DNA from 3 places in the Marinomonas posidonica IVIA-Po-181 genome. Region 2 is predicted to be linked to each of the others. Evidence: predicted binding sites of a transcription regulator. Region 2 holds the regulator's gene; each other region holds the start of a gene.
The links. The regulator FliA, encoded in region 2, starts transcription of late flagellar genes. The targets are predictions, from matches to a motif close to CTAAAGTTNNNNNNNNNNCNGCCGATA.
Positions count from the first base shown of each region.

Region 1: the regulator FliA is predicted to act here: its motif matches at 1,401-1,427, upstream of flgM (flagellar biosynthesis anti-sigma factor FlgM).
Region 3: the regulator FliA is predicted to act here: its motif matches at 2,386-2,412, upstream of MAR181_RS14185 (flagellin N-terminal helical domain-containing protein).

Region 1 covers NC_015559.1:3,108,284-3,112,341, forward strand. The annotation lists gene MAR181_RS14265 (chemotaxis protein CheV) at 1-523, opposite strand, end outside; gene flgA (flagellar basal body P-ring formation chaperone FlgA) at 660-1,352, shown strand; gene flgM (flagellar biosynthesis anti-sigma factor FlgM) at 1,466-1,780, shown strand; gene MAR181_RS14280 (flagella synthesis protein FlgN) at 1,818-2,297, shown strand; tRNA gene MAR181_RS14285 (tRNA-Arg) at 2,379-2,454, shown strand; gene MAR181_RS14290 (OsmC family protein) at 2,539-2,946, opposite strand; gene trpC (indole-3-glycerol phosphate synthase TrpC) at 2,968-3,780, opposite strand; gene trpD (anthranilate phosphoribosyltransferase) at 3,800-4,058, opposite strand, start outside.
Region 2 covers NC_015559.1:911,401-915,458, reverse strand. The annotation lists gene MAR181_RS04240 (chemotaxis protein CheA) at 1-449, opposite strand, end outside; gene MAR181_RS04235 (protein phosphatase CheZ) at 462-1,247, opposite strand; gene MAR181_RS04230 (chemotaxis response regulator CheY) at 1,258-1,638, opposite strand; gene MAR181_RS04225 (RNA polymerase sigma factor FliA) at 1,694-2,431, opposite strand; gene flhF (flagellar biosynthesis GTPase FlhF) at 2,528-3,934, opposite strand; gene flhA (flagellar biosynthesis protein FlhA) at 4,036-4,058, opposite strand, start outside.
Region 3 covers NC_015559.1:3,086,196-3,090,253, reverse strand. The annotation lists gene MAR181_RS14185 (flagellin N-terminal helical domain-containing protein) at 2,462-3,493, shown strand; gene MAR181_RS14180 (flagellar protein FlaG) at 3,556-3,975, shown strand; gene fliD (flagellar filament capping protein FliD) at 4,016-4,058, shown strand, end outside.

The sequences.
Region 1 (4,058 bases), 1.7 Mb from region 2:
TCTCTTGTGTCCCCGAATCCACAATACCTTCTGAGATATCTTGTCGCATTGGCGCCACTTCAGAAAGAATTTGCTCCACATCAATGATCTCCACCATCTCTTTGTCAACCTGACAAACCGCCGTCAAATAATTATCATTTGATAGGCCTTTTGGTGGTGGCTGAATATCACTCCAGTTCATATTCACAATACGTTCAACACCACGTACCAAGAATCCTTGAATACGACGGTTATATTCCGTAATGATCACAAAGCACTGGCTGATGTTTTCTATTGGACTTGCCCCCGTTGCCAAACCCAAATCCAATATTGGAATGGTTCCACCACGAATGTGTGCAACACCACGAACCACAGGTGAACTATGAGGCATAGTGGTAAGTTTAGGACACTGAAGAACTTCCTTTACTTTAAAGACATTGATGCCGTAAATTTGCTTACCATTCAAGCGAAACAGCAACAACTCAAGTCTATTTTCCCCGACCAGCTGTGTACGTTGATTGACAGTATCTAAAACCCCAGCCATATACGCCTCCAAAATGTATAAACTGCATAATGAGGTAACCCCTCAAAATTGTTAAAATGCATTCACCAATGATAGAGTGAATATCAACAATTTACTAACTTATTCATAACGAAATCATAAACAAAGAGTGTTCATCATGCGAATCTCAAGGCTTTTAATAGCCTTTATTTGTCTTCAACCCCACTTTACTTACGCTCAGGCGCTTGAAGAAATAGTTAATCGCTTCATTAGTCAAGTGGAAATTCCTCGCTTGTCCGAGGTTTATCCCCACGCAACCATAACCATAAAACTGAACAATCTTGCATCTCTAAATTACCTACCTGATTGCAAAGACAATCAAATTAGCATTCAAAATCAACGACCAGAAGCTCGAAAACGAACCAACTATGAAATCAGTTGCCCTGATCCAGTTTGGAAGTCCTATCTGCCCGCCATTCAATCAATCAGCATTCCAGCCATTCGTGCCATCACACCGATCAATCGCGGTCAAATTATCTCTCAATCTAATACCGACACGGGTGAAGTGGATATAGCAGACCTAAGAGGCCAAGTTTATACTCAACAAAAACCACCCTATGGACTGATCGCTTCCCGCAACATTCGTCTCAACACCTTCATCACGGATAATTTAACGCGTCTTCCCACCCTAATAAAAAAAGGTGACGCCATTCAAATCACAGCCAGTAGTGGCACCATTACTGTTCGTATGAATGGTGTCGCGCTAGAGAATGGCGTTAAAGGTCAACAAATTCGCGTAAAAAACGCAAGTTCTGGACGAATTGTATACGCTAAAGTTGTAACTGACAGTGAGGTTCTTGTAAACTATTGAGTATATACAACTCGGCGAATATAAATTTCCTTTTTCTAAGGTAATTGACTAAAGTTTTCGTAGACCCAGCCGAAATCATAGACAGGCAAATCATTTAAGGGCGGAAAAACCCAATGGCAATTCATTTAACAGGTCTATCAAATCAGAGCACTATAAACAAAAGTGAGCGCACGCATAAAGACGATGCGGCCGCTGGTGCGACTGAACAAAAAGGCGGTGTGCAAAGTGGTGGCACACTGGCGGAAGACACAGTAAAACTTAGCGGAACAGCTCAAACGCTACAAAATCAACAAGCTAAACTGAATAACTTACCAGATGTTGATATGGATAAAGTTGAGCAAATTAAAAACGCCATTGCAGCGGGTGAATATAAGATTGACACCCAAAAACTAGCTAACAATATGGCTTCTATGGACACGCTATTTTAACCAGCGTGCCCTACACAGCCTATAAAGGGCTTATTCTATGATCCCCATCGCCCCCATCTTCATCAAAAGCAAAGGCATTTTAATTGAACTGTCTCAACTTCTTGATGAAGAACGCTCTGCTTACGGCGAACAGAACAGCGAAAACATCATTGCATTAGCAGAAAAAAAACAAACTCTACTTGATGAAATGAATGAACTAAATGAAAAACGCATCAAGGTTCTGGTTAAATTTGATGTGGTTGATCGTAAAAATCCGACTGAAGAAGAATTCAAAAGCTGGCTAAAATTACAAGATAGCTCGATGGATGAGGTTCGTTTACTCATGAAAGAGTGCGAAGCACTTCTCAAAAGCTGCAAAACAAAAAACAACACTAACGCTCAAATACTCAGCACCCTGCAAAAACGCAACAAACATCTATATGAGCTTTTACAGGGTCATAGCACTAAAAATAAAGTTTACACATCTCGTGGCTCCACTCGCCCTATCAGCAGCAAGCAAACCTTAGGTCGAGCTTAAAATCATATATAAATCAAAGTGATAAAGACTTATCGTTTGTAATCACAAGCGTTTAAGGTTTAAAATACACTCGACCACTGAGTCCTCATAGGTAAACAGGATATACCGGCCGCCTCCTAAGCAGCTATTCCAGGTTCGAGTCCTGGTGAGGACGCCATTCAACACATGACAAAAGAACCACTCTCTTGGCCAAAAAAAAGAGCCTCTCAGCTCTTTTCCTAAACCATCTAACGCCACAAAACTAGTCAGCCTCAACCAGCTCAAAGCTGTGGACAATCTTCACACCACCGCGCTCTAACATTAATGACGCCGAGCAATACTCTTCAGCAGACAGCTTCACAGCTCTGGCCACAACACTTTCTTTTAACTTTCGTCCTGTTACCACAAAGTGCACGCGAATTTCAGTAAATACGGCTGGCACAGCATCCGCACGATCAGCCTCAATCTGTGCCACACAAGACACAACATCTTGGCGTGACTTTTTTAAAATCCCCACCACATCATAAGAGGTACAACCACCTAATCCAGCTAACAAAAGTTCCATTGGTCTCGGACCAGCAAGCTGGTTTCCATCAATTTCTACTTTAAAACCCGATCCTGTTTCGGCTGAAAAATGGACATCTTCTTGCCAACTTACATTCGTCTTCATATCACACCTATCTGTCTGTCTTTACTGAAACAATTCAGCCAATTTCTCACCTGGATCAGGCGCACGCATGAAAGCTTCTCCCACTAAAAAGGCATAGATCTCATGATTGCGCATTAATGCCACATCTTCCTGGGTATGAATACCGCTCTCGGTAACAATCAGTCTTTCTTTCGGCACACTTTTCATGAGTTCAAAAGTGTGGTCTAAACTAAGCTCAAAAGTATGTAAATCTCGATTATTAATGCCCAACAGTTCTGTTTCTGTGAATTCCAAGGCCAAGTCTAATTCCGCTCGATTATGAACTTCCACCAATACGTCCATACCCAAATCTCTGGCCATGATATCTAAAGCTCTGAGCTTTTCACCAGACAAGCAAGCTGCAATCAATAAAATACAATCCGCACCAATGGATCTGGCTTCAATCACCTGATACTCATCAACGATAAAGTCTTTACGGATCACAGGCAATTGACAAGCAGAGCGAGCTTCAACCAAGTAATCCTCATGCCCCTGAAAAAAGTCTTTATCTGTCAATACAGACAAACAAGCAGCACCTGCACTTTCATACGACTTCGCTATTTCTCCTGGATAAAAAGGCTCACGCAAAATACCTTTACTCGGCGAAGCCTGTTTAATTTCTGCAATCACACCGGCTTTGCCTAAAGCAATCTGGTGCTTCAATGACTGTGCGAAACCACGCGGAGCATTGTGTACATTAGCAACGGATGCCGCCACCTCTAAGTTTCTGTATGGTGTATGCGCTTTCCTCTCAGCAATCTCTTCGAATTTACGCGCTACAATTTTCTTCAAAATGGTGGGGGTTTCTACTTGCATAACCAAGCAACTCCTATTTTTATGTGTTAGGTTCCATAAAACAGCGCGTAAAACTCGCTAGTTCAGACATTTTCACTTTCGCTGTTCCACCACCAATAACATCTTCAGCAATGTTCACACCCTCGGCTAGCGAGTCGGCTATGCCAGAAACATAAATAGCGGCTCCGGCATTTAATGCCACAATATCACGGGCAGGGTTTACTTTCCCTTTACCCTCTAGCGCAGACTTAATTAAAGACAAACTTTCATCGGCATCGAACGCTTGTATATCATCTGTG
Region 2 (4,058 bases):
ACAGATTCCTCTACCACTTCAGCTTCTTCCTCTACTTCGCCAGCCAACTCTTCTTCCGTCGGCGGTGTCGCATAGGTACTCAAAGTAGCAATCAATTCAGGATCTGCAGGCTCAGGCTCTCCGCCAGCACGAACAACATCAAACATTTCATTAACAGCATCCAGTGCTTGCAATACCGTATCCATCAATTCAGAGTCAATCTGACGTTGCCCATTCCTCAGAATGTCAAAGACGTTCTCCGCATAGTGACAGCAGTCAACCAAAGCAGTTAACTGTAAGAACCCCGCACCACCTTTAACAGTGTGAAAACCTCGAAATATTGCATTCAATAGAGGCTTGTCATCTGGATTTTGCTCTAGATCTACTAATTGTTCGGAAAGCTGCTCAAGGATTTCTCCAGCCTCTACCAAAAAATCCTGTAGAATTTCTTCATCGACTTCGAAACTCATCCTCAGCTCCTTCTAGAAACCAAGACTTGATAGCAAGTCGTCTACTTCGTCTTGACTATTCAGTACTTCAGGGTTGTTTTGTTTATTAATAGACGGGCCATGACCACGTGTATCATCCTGTTCAGACTCTTTCTCTTGATGCTCAATGCCAGAGATACTGTCAACACGTCCAGCGACAGCAACCAGATGCACAAGTTTTTCTTCTACATCACGGATCAGTTCATTCACCCTTGAGATTACCTGACCAGTTAAGTCTTGGTAGCCTTGCTCAAGAAGGATTGAATTTAAATTAGAATGCAAGGTGGTCGCACTTTCATCTGCATAAGTTAAAAACACATCGATTCTTTTATACAAATCACGAAATTCTTGCGGGGTGAGGTCTCGTTGTATCAAGCGTCCCCAATCTTTGCGTAGCTCTCTTGCCTGTGTCTGTAACTCACTCGCCACAGGCACACTGCTATCCACCATATCCATGGTTTTATTGGCCGCTGAACTAGTCGTTTCGATGACATAAGTTAGTCGGTCAGACGCATCAGTGATTTTGGTAGCAGAATCTGCACCTTCACCGGCCGCTAAGTCCATAGAGTCTACTTGAAAATCACGAATAGCATCATGCAAACTTCGCGTCAGATAACCAACTTCGTTATAAAAGCTGTTGTGACGAGCTTCACTTAATTCCTGGATTATTTTAATCGCACTACTGAAATCACCGACTTCAATATGGTTTAAAAGGTCCACTGCGCCATCTTTTACAAGTTTTTCAAAATCCACTATTCCAGATCCCAATACATTTGACATCTAAACATCCCTACTTGGCAGCATCGATTCGTTCGAATATCTTTTCAATTTTTTCTTTCAGTGCCACTGCGGTGAAGGGCTTCACAACATAACCATTTACCCCAGCCTGTGCGGCCGAAATAATCTGATCACGTTTGGCTTCCGCCGTTACCATCAATACAGGAATACTTTTTAATTTTTCATCAGCACGGACAGCGCGTAAAAGCTCAATACCCGTCATTCCAGGCATATTCCAATCCGTTACTAAGAAATCAATCGTACCAGCTTGAAGTATAGGCAACGCAGTCGTTCCATCATCCGCTTCAACTGTATTGGTAAACCCTAAATCCCGTAACAAGTTTTTAATGATTCGTCTCATTGTCGAGAAATCATCAACAATCAGGATCTTCATGTTTTTATCCAATGCAACCTCCACACCCCAAAGGTATATTTCCACAACTCATAATTTAATCTCGCCAATCGCTTAGTCTTGACCGTAATCTCATAGCCGCCTGGCTATGGATCTGACTGACTCTTGATTCACTGACACCTAACACGGCGCCAATCTCCTTTAAGTTTAGCTCATCATTGTAATACAAGGATAAAACTAACTTTTCTCTCTCTGGTAAGTTTTCGATTTCGCTGGCCAATTGACCTTGAAAACCGTTTTCTTCTACCAAAGAATATGGGGCATTCTCACTATCTGTTTCCGCCCCATCGAAATTGTTTGTATCAGAGTCTAGCATCTCTTCGTAGCTAAACAGCTGAGTGGACATGGATGAATGCAACATTTCATGATATTCATCCATTCCAATTCCCATATGGGCTGCCACTTCCATATCGGACACATCTCTTCCTAACTTTGCTTCTAATTCTTTAATAGCATTGGTAACAGCTCGACCATTACGTCGAACAGATCTCGGTGCCCAATCAGACTTTCGCACCTCATCCATAATGGAACCACGAATACGAATACCGGCATAGGTTTCGAAGCTGGCACCTTTACTTGACTCAAACCGCTTATAGGCTTCTATCAGCCCCATCATGCCAGCTTGAGTTAAATCATCTATATCCACACTATCCGGTAAACGAGCTAAAAGATGATAGGCAATTTTTTTTACCAAATACCCATACTGCTCAACAATCGCATCAATCGATAACGTTGCCTTCTTTGAATAGGTGTTATATCCGCTTTTGGTTTGCATAAAATCGTTTGAGCAACCTTTTACATTTAAGTTAGTTGCGCAATCAAACTGTACTACATAGTTTGGCGCAACGCTTTCAGAAATAACATAATTTTACTAACTACCATACTTTAGTGACCCAAAAAGCTGGCTATAGTGCTCTGCCGTGTATACCGCTCGACTAATTAAATTATGTGCTCGAGCTGGCTCAATATCATCAGGTATACGTTGACCATCTGCCAAATATACTACAGGCAAACCTTCTTCAATCACCACACTTATTGCCTCCCCTAAGGAAGCCGACTCATCAAGTTTGCTTAACACACAACCATCAAGTTGAACTTGAGAGTAAACATCAACAACGGTTTTCAACACTTGCCTTTGACTAGTACAAGGCAACACCAACAATTTTTTAAGGCCTGCCCGGGCGCGTTTCATCATTAATAACTGACGTTCCAAATTCGAATCTCGCGGATTCATTCCCGCCGTGTCGACCAAAACTAAAGAATAATGGGCATATTTTGCCAACACTTCATTTAAGTCCGAATATTCATTTACCACTTCAACTGGCACATTTAAGATACGCCCAAACGTGCGCAGTTGTTCATGGGCGGCAATACGGTAAGTATCTGTGGTAATCAGTACCACGCCATCCGAACCATGCTTTAGCACATGCTGAGCTGCAATCTTACCAATAGAAGTGGTCTTACCAACGCCTGTTGGTCCCATAAAGGCAATACAACCACTTAATTCAGAAGCATTGGAACGCACTGGAATATAATCGGCTAAATGAGCCAACAAACGATTCCAGTCGTCTTCTCTACCCTTAAGGTCAATATCATCCATTAAACGTGACGCGACTAAATCGGACAAGCCCAAGCTTTTTAGCTTCTGACGCGCCTTCATTTCCAAGCTATCACGCTTACCCTTGTTTGACGAATCTTCTTTTTGACGCTGTTCAAGCATAGCACGAACGCTTTGTAACTCTTTTTCCATTTCCCTGAGTTGCTGCGTGCTGTCTGAATGCAGAATAGACAAAGCCTCTTCAACTTCAGGCTGCTCACCATCATCTGTAGCCGGCATATCAAACTGCGTTGATGCAGGTTGATTGCGATGCAATGAGGCTGAGGCCGAATGATGCGATGATGAGATTGCTTGCGCATCATTCACATATTCTGAACGAACCGATGCTGAGCTACCTTGGAGCGACTGTGGATTAGGAATATTTTGTTGTTTCGCACGTTCAATACGCTCTAAGTAATCTGCACTTGGATTTTGTACTGCATCTAACTTCGTGGAAGGATCTTCAACTGGTGCTTGGCGAGCATATTCAGAGCGAGTCGTTGACGCTTTTTTTGACATAGACGTCGGCAAAGAGCCATCATAATCGAGAGCCGCTACAATTTCTATTTCCCCAGTGGGGAGACGCTGATTTGATAAAATCACCGCGTCTGGACCTACGGCGTCACGGACTTTCCGTATCGCTTGCCGCATGTCAGGTGCTCGAAACCGCCTAATTTGCATGAATAACCTAATCCTTCCAGCTTATTTTTCTTACAAATCCATAGCTTACCCGAAAGACTCAGATAAATATAGCCACAATATTTACCATTAATAGGCAAATTTTATTGACCAATTACACCAACCA
Region 3 (4,058 bases), 1.7 Mb from region 2:
AGATTAGCTTAGAAGAACAAAAATGCTTGAGAGAGGGTTCTTGTAGGTCATTGTTTTGTAGAAAAAGTGTTGCTAAGGAAGTTGTGGCTAGGCTAAAGGGGATGAGTCTCGCTTGAATTGTATCGAGGCTTATCAGTGCCTGAATAAGAGACTGCTTCATTATTAAAGGCTTACTACTAGATTGCTTGATAGGAACGTCATTCGTAAATAGATGGCGGCAAGAAAATTACTTGAGGCTTGCAGTCAAAGAAAAGGAGGTCATTTTGTATCTTAGTAAATGCGCTTCATTTTGAAGGGCGGATGAGAGGATACATAGTGACATGTTTGGAGCGAAGAATAGATTGTTGAGGCTCACTTTACTAAGTTATTTGACTTGTTTAGAGGTTGCTATTTGAGCACATGAAATGAGTCGTAAGGTGAGAAATGTGGCTATCTATCGCTTCTTTGCTGGAGCTTGGTCAATAGATTAAAGATAAATTAGCGGGAAGCTTGAGTGCGAAGTTGATGATGTTCACTGGTGGCTTTGATTAAGCGTTTTTTGTTACGAGTAGTGAATTCTTAAATGAGAGCTCTTTGGCCAGATCAAGATCGTAATCATTCGATTATGAGTGAAAGCATCGAACTCAGTTTTGACCGAGGTTAAAAAGTGAATGCTTTTGGCTTTGGGGGGCTGGGATAGTGAGAGAAGAAATAGATGGATATTTGGAGGGCCTGGATATCTGTTAACAGTGTTTGGGTGGGAATCTCACGTTTATTGTCAGACCTTATTTTCATGAGAGTGATTCTATCTGTGTTGTTATTAGTTTGGTATTACAGAGGGAGCAAGCTCAAGGTAAAAAGTAGATTAGCAAATGACTCCTTTAAATAAAGAATGTTTGAGGTTTAACGGCATTTAGCTTGTCTAAATGATTGCTGTTTGTATTGTGGGATTAATGAATTCGAGTGATATCGAAGGTGGATTTATAGAGAAATTTTAACGAAATGCACGCTCGGAAAGAGCGAAAAATACCTATATCGCAGTGCGCAAAGAGATTGTGTCAGATGACCTGATCTTATGGGGCGGCGAGTCCGAATTTGAAGGCATGAGAAATCTGTCTCAATGGTCTTGATGCTTGCTAATAGTAGCTGCCTTGGGGAGCAAAATAATGGTGTCTTTGATCGCTAGATTTTTGTTTTCTATAAGGTTTTATCTTAATCGCGTCTCAATGTATGTGGGCGTTGATCCGGATAAAGATGCTTTTGCGTAGCGTAAGCAAGTGCTGATGTTATTTGGCAGGGTAGCTTTGTGCCTAAATGCCAAGGGCATGATCATCAAGTGTCGGCTTAGTCGGCAGCATCAGTATATCTGAGTGATAGCAGGCTGCAAGTTGCTTTTTATTTTTGGGTTGTTGCCGGGTTGAGCCTATGAAGGAGCGTTGCTTTTTTTGTTGGTTTGGGTCATGCCTAACTCATAAAACTGCCGCTTACTTTGGTGAAGCTTAGTCTTGTTCGAACAAATTTGGTGAGCTGTCTAAAGGATCCTGTTGATTGTTTTAGTGATTAAGGATGTGGGCAAGGACTTACTGAAATGATGTTTTTCGAATAAGCGGAGAAGCGATATTGCAAGCTTAGTTTTGAGTGATTGCACATAGATAGATTACTAGTCGATTGGTTGATTAATGCAATGCGTATTCTGTGTTCATTGTGAATTAAGTTGTAACCGAGCTGGCTAACTGAATGGCACAAAACTGAGATTTTTAGAGAAAGTGATTTGTTCGCAGCTTCTCTGTAATGGTGTTACTTGCTACTTGATCGTTTTTCGCTGACTTGTGTCAACTCAGTCATCGTGCTGTCAGGTTGAGAGGGGATGTCCCTTATTGGAATTAGTGCGATTAGTGAGATTTTTTATGATAGCTAGGCTGTGAGGTTCGGACTCTAGCTCGTATTTTGGCGGACTAGTTAAGGTCGCTTGGCTAAGTGCTATCGAGTAAATGAATTTGTGTTGCGATAGTCGGTTGTTTTTGCGCCACCTGAGACGGTTTTGATCGCAGTGGTGTTGGCTAAAGCGCGCAAATCGCAATGGCAAGGCATTGCCCCTTCTGAAGGGGTAAAAGGTCGCCGCTTAAAGGGGTGTTTTTTGCCTAAGGTGGTGCTTTTTTGTTGTGCTTAAAAGAATAGGAAGTGTGTGAAAAGGCGTTTCTTTTGGCTGTGCTTTTTATATGTGCACGAATGTGCGCTTTTTTTGGTTTTTTTATCGCTTTATAGCGTTAAAAAGGCATTTTTAGAAAAAAAATCAAATAATTTAATTGTTTTTGTTTTTCTTGTTAAAACAATTAGTTAAGGCATTTTTTTGCCGCTTTGAGGGAGGTTTTTTTCCGCTTTGAGGAAAAAAGATTCCCAAACTGACTAAAGGTTTTCAAAACCTTGTCGAAAACTTTATACGATCTGCTTTTGGCAGCTTTTAAAAAACTAGGAGGCTATAATGGCTCTTTACGTAAATACAAATACTTCGTCAATCAATGCTCAGCGTCAGTTGATGAATTCAAGTAAATCTTTGGATACGTCTTTCCAGCGCTTGTCTTCTGGTTTACGTATTAACAGTGCGGCAGATGATGCGGCAGGCCTTCAGGTTTCTAACCGTTTGACTTCTCAGGTTAATGGTTTGAATCAGGCGGTTCGTAACGCGAATGATGGTATTTCTGTTGCACAAACTGCGGAAGGTGCATTAGACGAAACTACTAATATGTTGCAACGTATGCGTACTTTGTCTATTCAGTCTGCAAACGGTTCTAACTCTGATGATGACCGTAAAGCGCTTCAGCAGGAAGTGACTCAGTTGTCTACTGAGATTGATCGTATCGCTTCGGATACTACCTTTGGTGGACGAGCATTACTTGATGGAAGCTATAATGGTGTTTATCAAGTTGGTGCGGATGCTAATCAAACAATCAGCTTTGACCTAAGTCAAGGTGAAAATCAGGATTATGCCGGTAATGGCGGTTTTACTATGGCTGGTTTGTCCTCTAACGCTGAAGAGGAAGCACAGTACCAAGCAGAAGTGGACAGTTATGATGCCCGAGTAGCTGACTATGAAGCTTCGAAAGCTGCAGCCGAAGCAAATGGTGAGGAGTTTGACGGTACTCCACCAGCAATGCCTGAGCCACCGGCAAGCCGATCAAGCAGCTTTGGTGATACAGAAGAGGGGTTTGGTACTCCGTCTGTAACCTCAATGCAGAATGCTCAAAGTATGATTGATATTTTAGATAATATGATTGCTGCTGTGGGTTCTAAGCGTGCGGAATTGGGTGCGATTCAAAACCGATTGGGTTCCAGTATTAGTAACTTGAGTAATATTTCTGAAAATGTATCGGCTGCACGTTCTCGTGTACGTGATGCTGATTTTGCAGAAGAAACTGCTCAACTTACAAGTTCACAGATTCTACAGCAAGCAAGTTCATCTATCTTGGCTCAAGCGAATCAACGTCCACAAACAGCGTTGTCTCTATTGGGTTAATATAGCGATACAAAAAGCTGGAACCTCGTTCCAGCTTTTGTTTCTTTTAGAGGGCTACTTATATGTCAATTAATTCTAGTGATTTTTCTAAGCAGTCTGTAGGGGTTGTTGCGACTAGACAAGATCAACGTATGGGCGAGCAATTTAGATCGCAGCAGGACGCAGGTGCTAAAACCGTTCAAAATTTGTCCGATAGTAATAAAGCCAATAATCAAAATAAACAAGGATTTACTGGAACTACAAAGATAGATAGAGAGGCCGTTGAGAGTGCGAATCGCAAAATGTCTCAATTAAATGTTCAACTATCATTTGAAATGACCGAAGATCGTAGTAAAAATATTGTTAAGGTATTGGATCAAGCAACCGGTGATGTAGTTCGACAAATGCCGACGGAAGAGTTTCTAAAGATGTCGGAACGAATTGATGCTATTATGAATCAATTAAGTGATGTTAAAGGGACATTGGTTAATAGTGAAGTTTGATTTGTTTTGAGAATAAGCAGTTTTTGCTGGGAGATTTAGTATGGCAATTGGCTCATTGGGTGCAGGTTCAGGAATGGATCTAG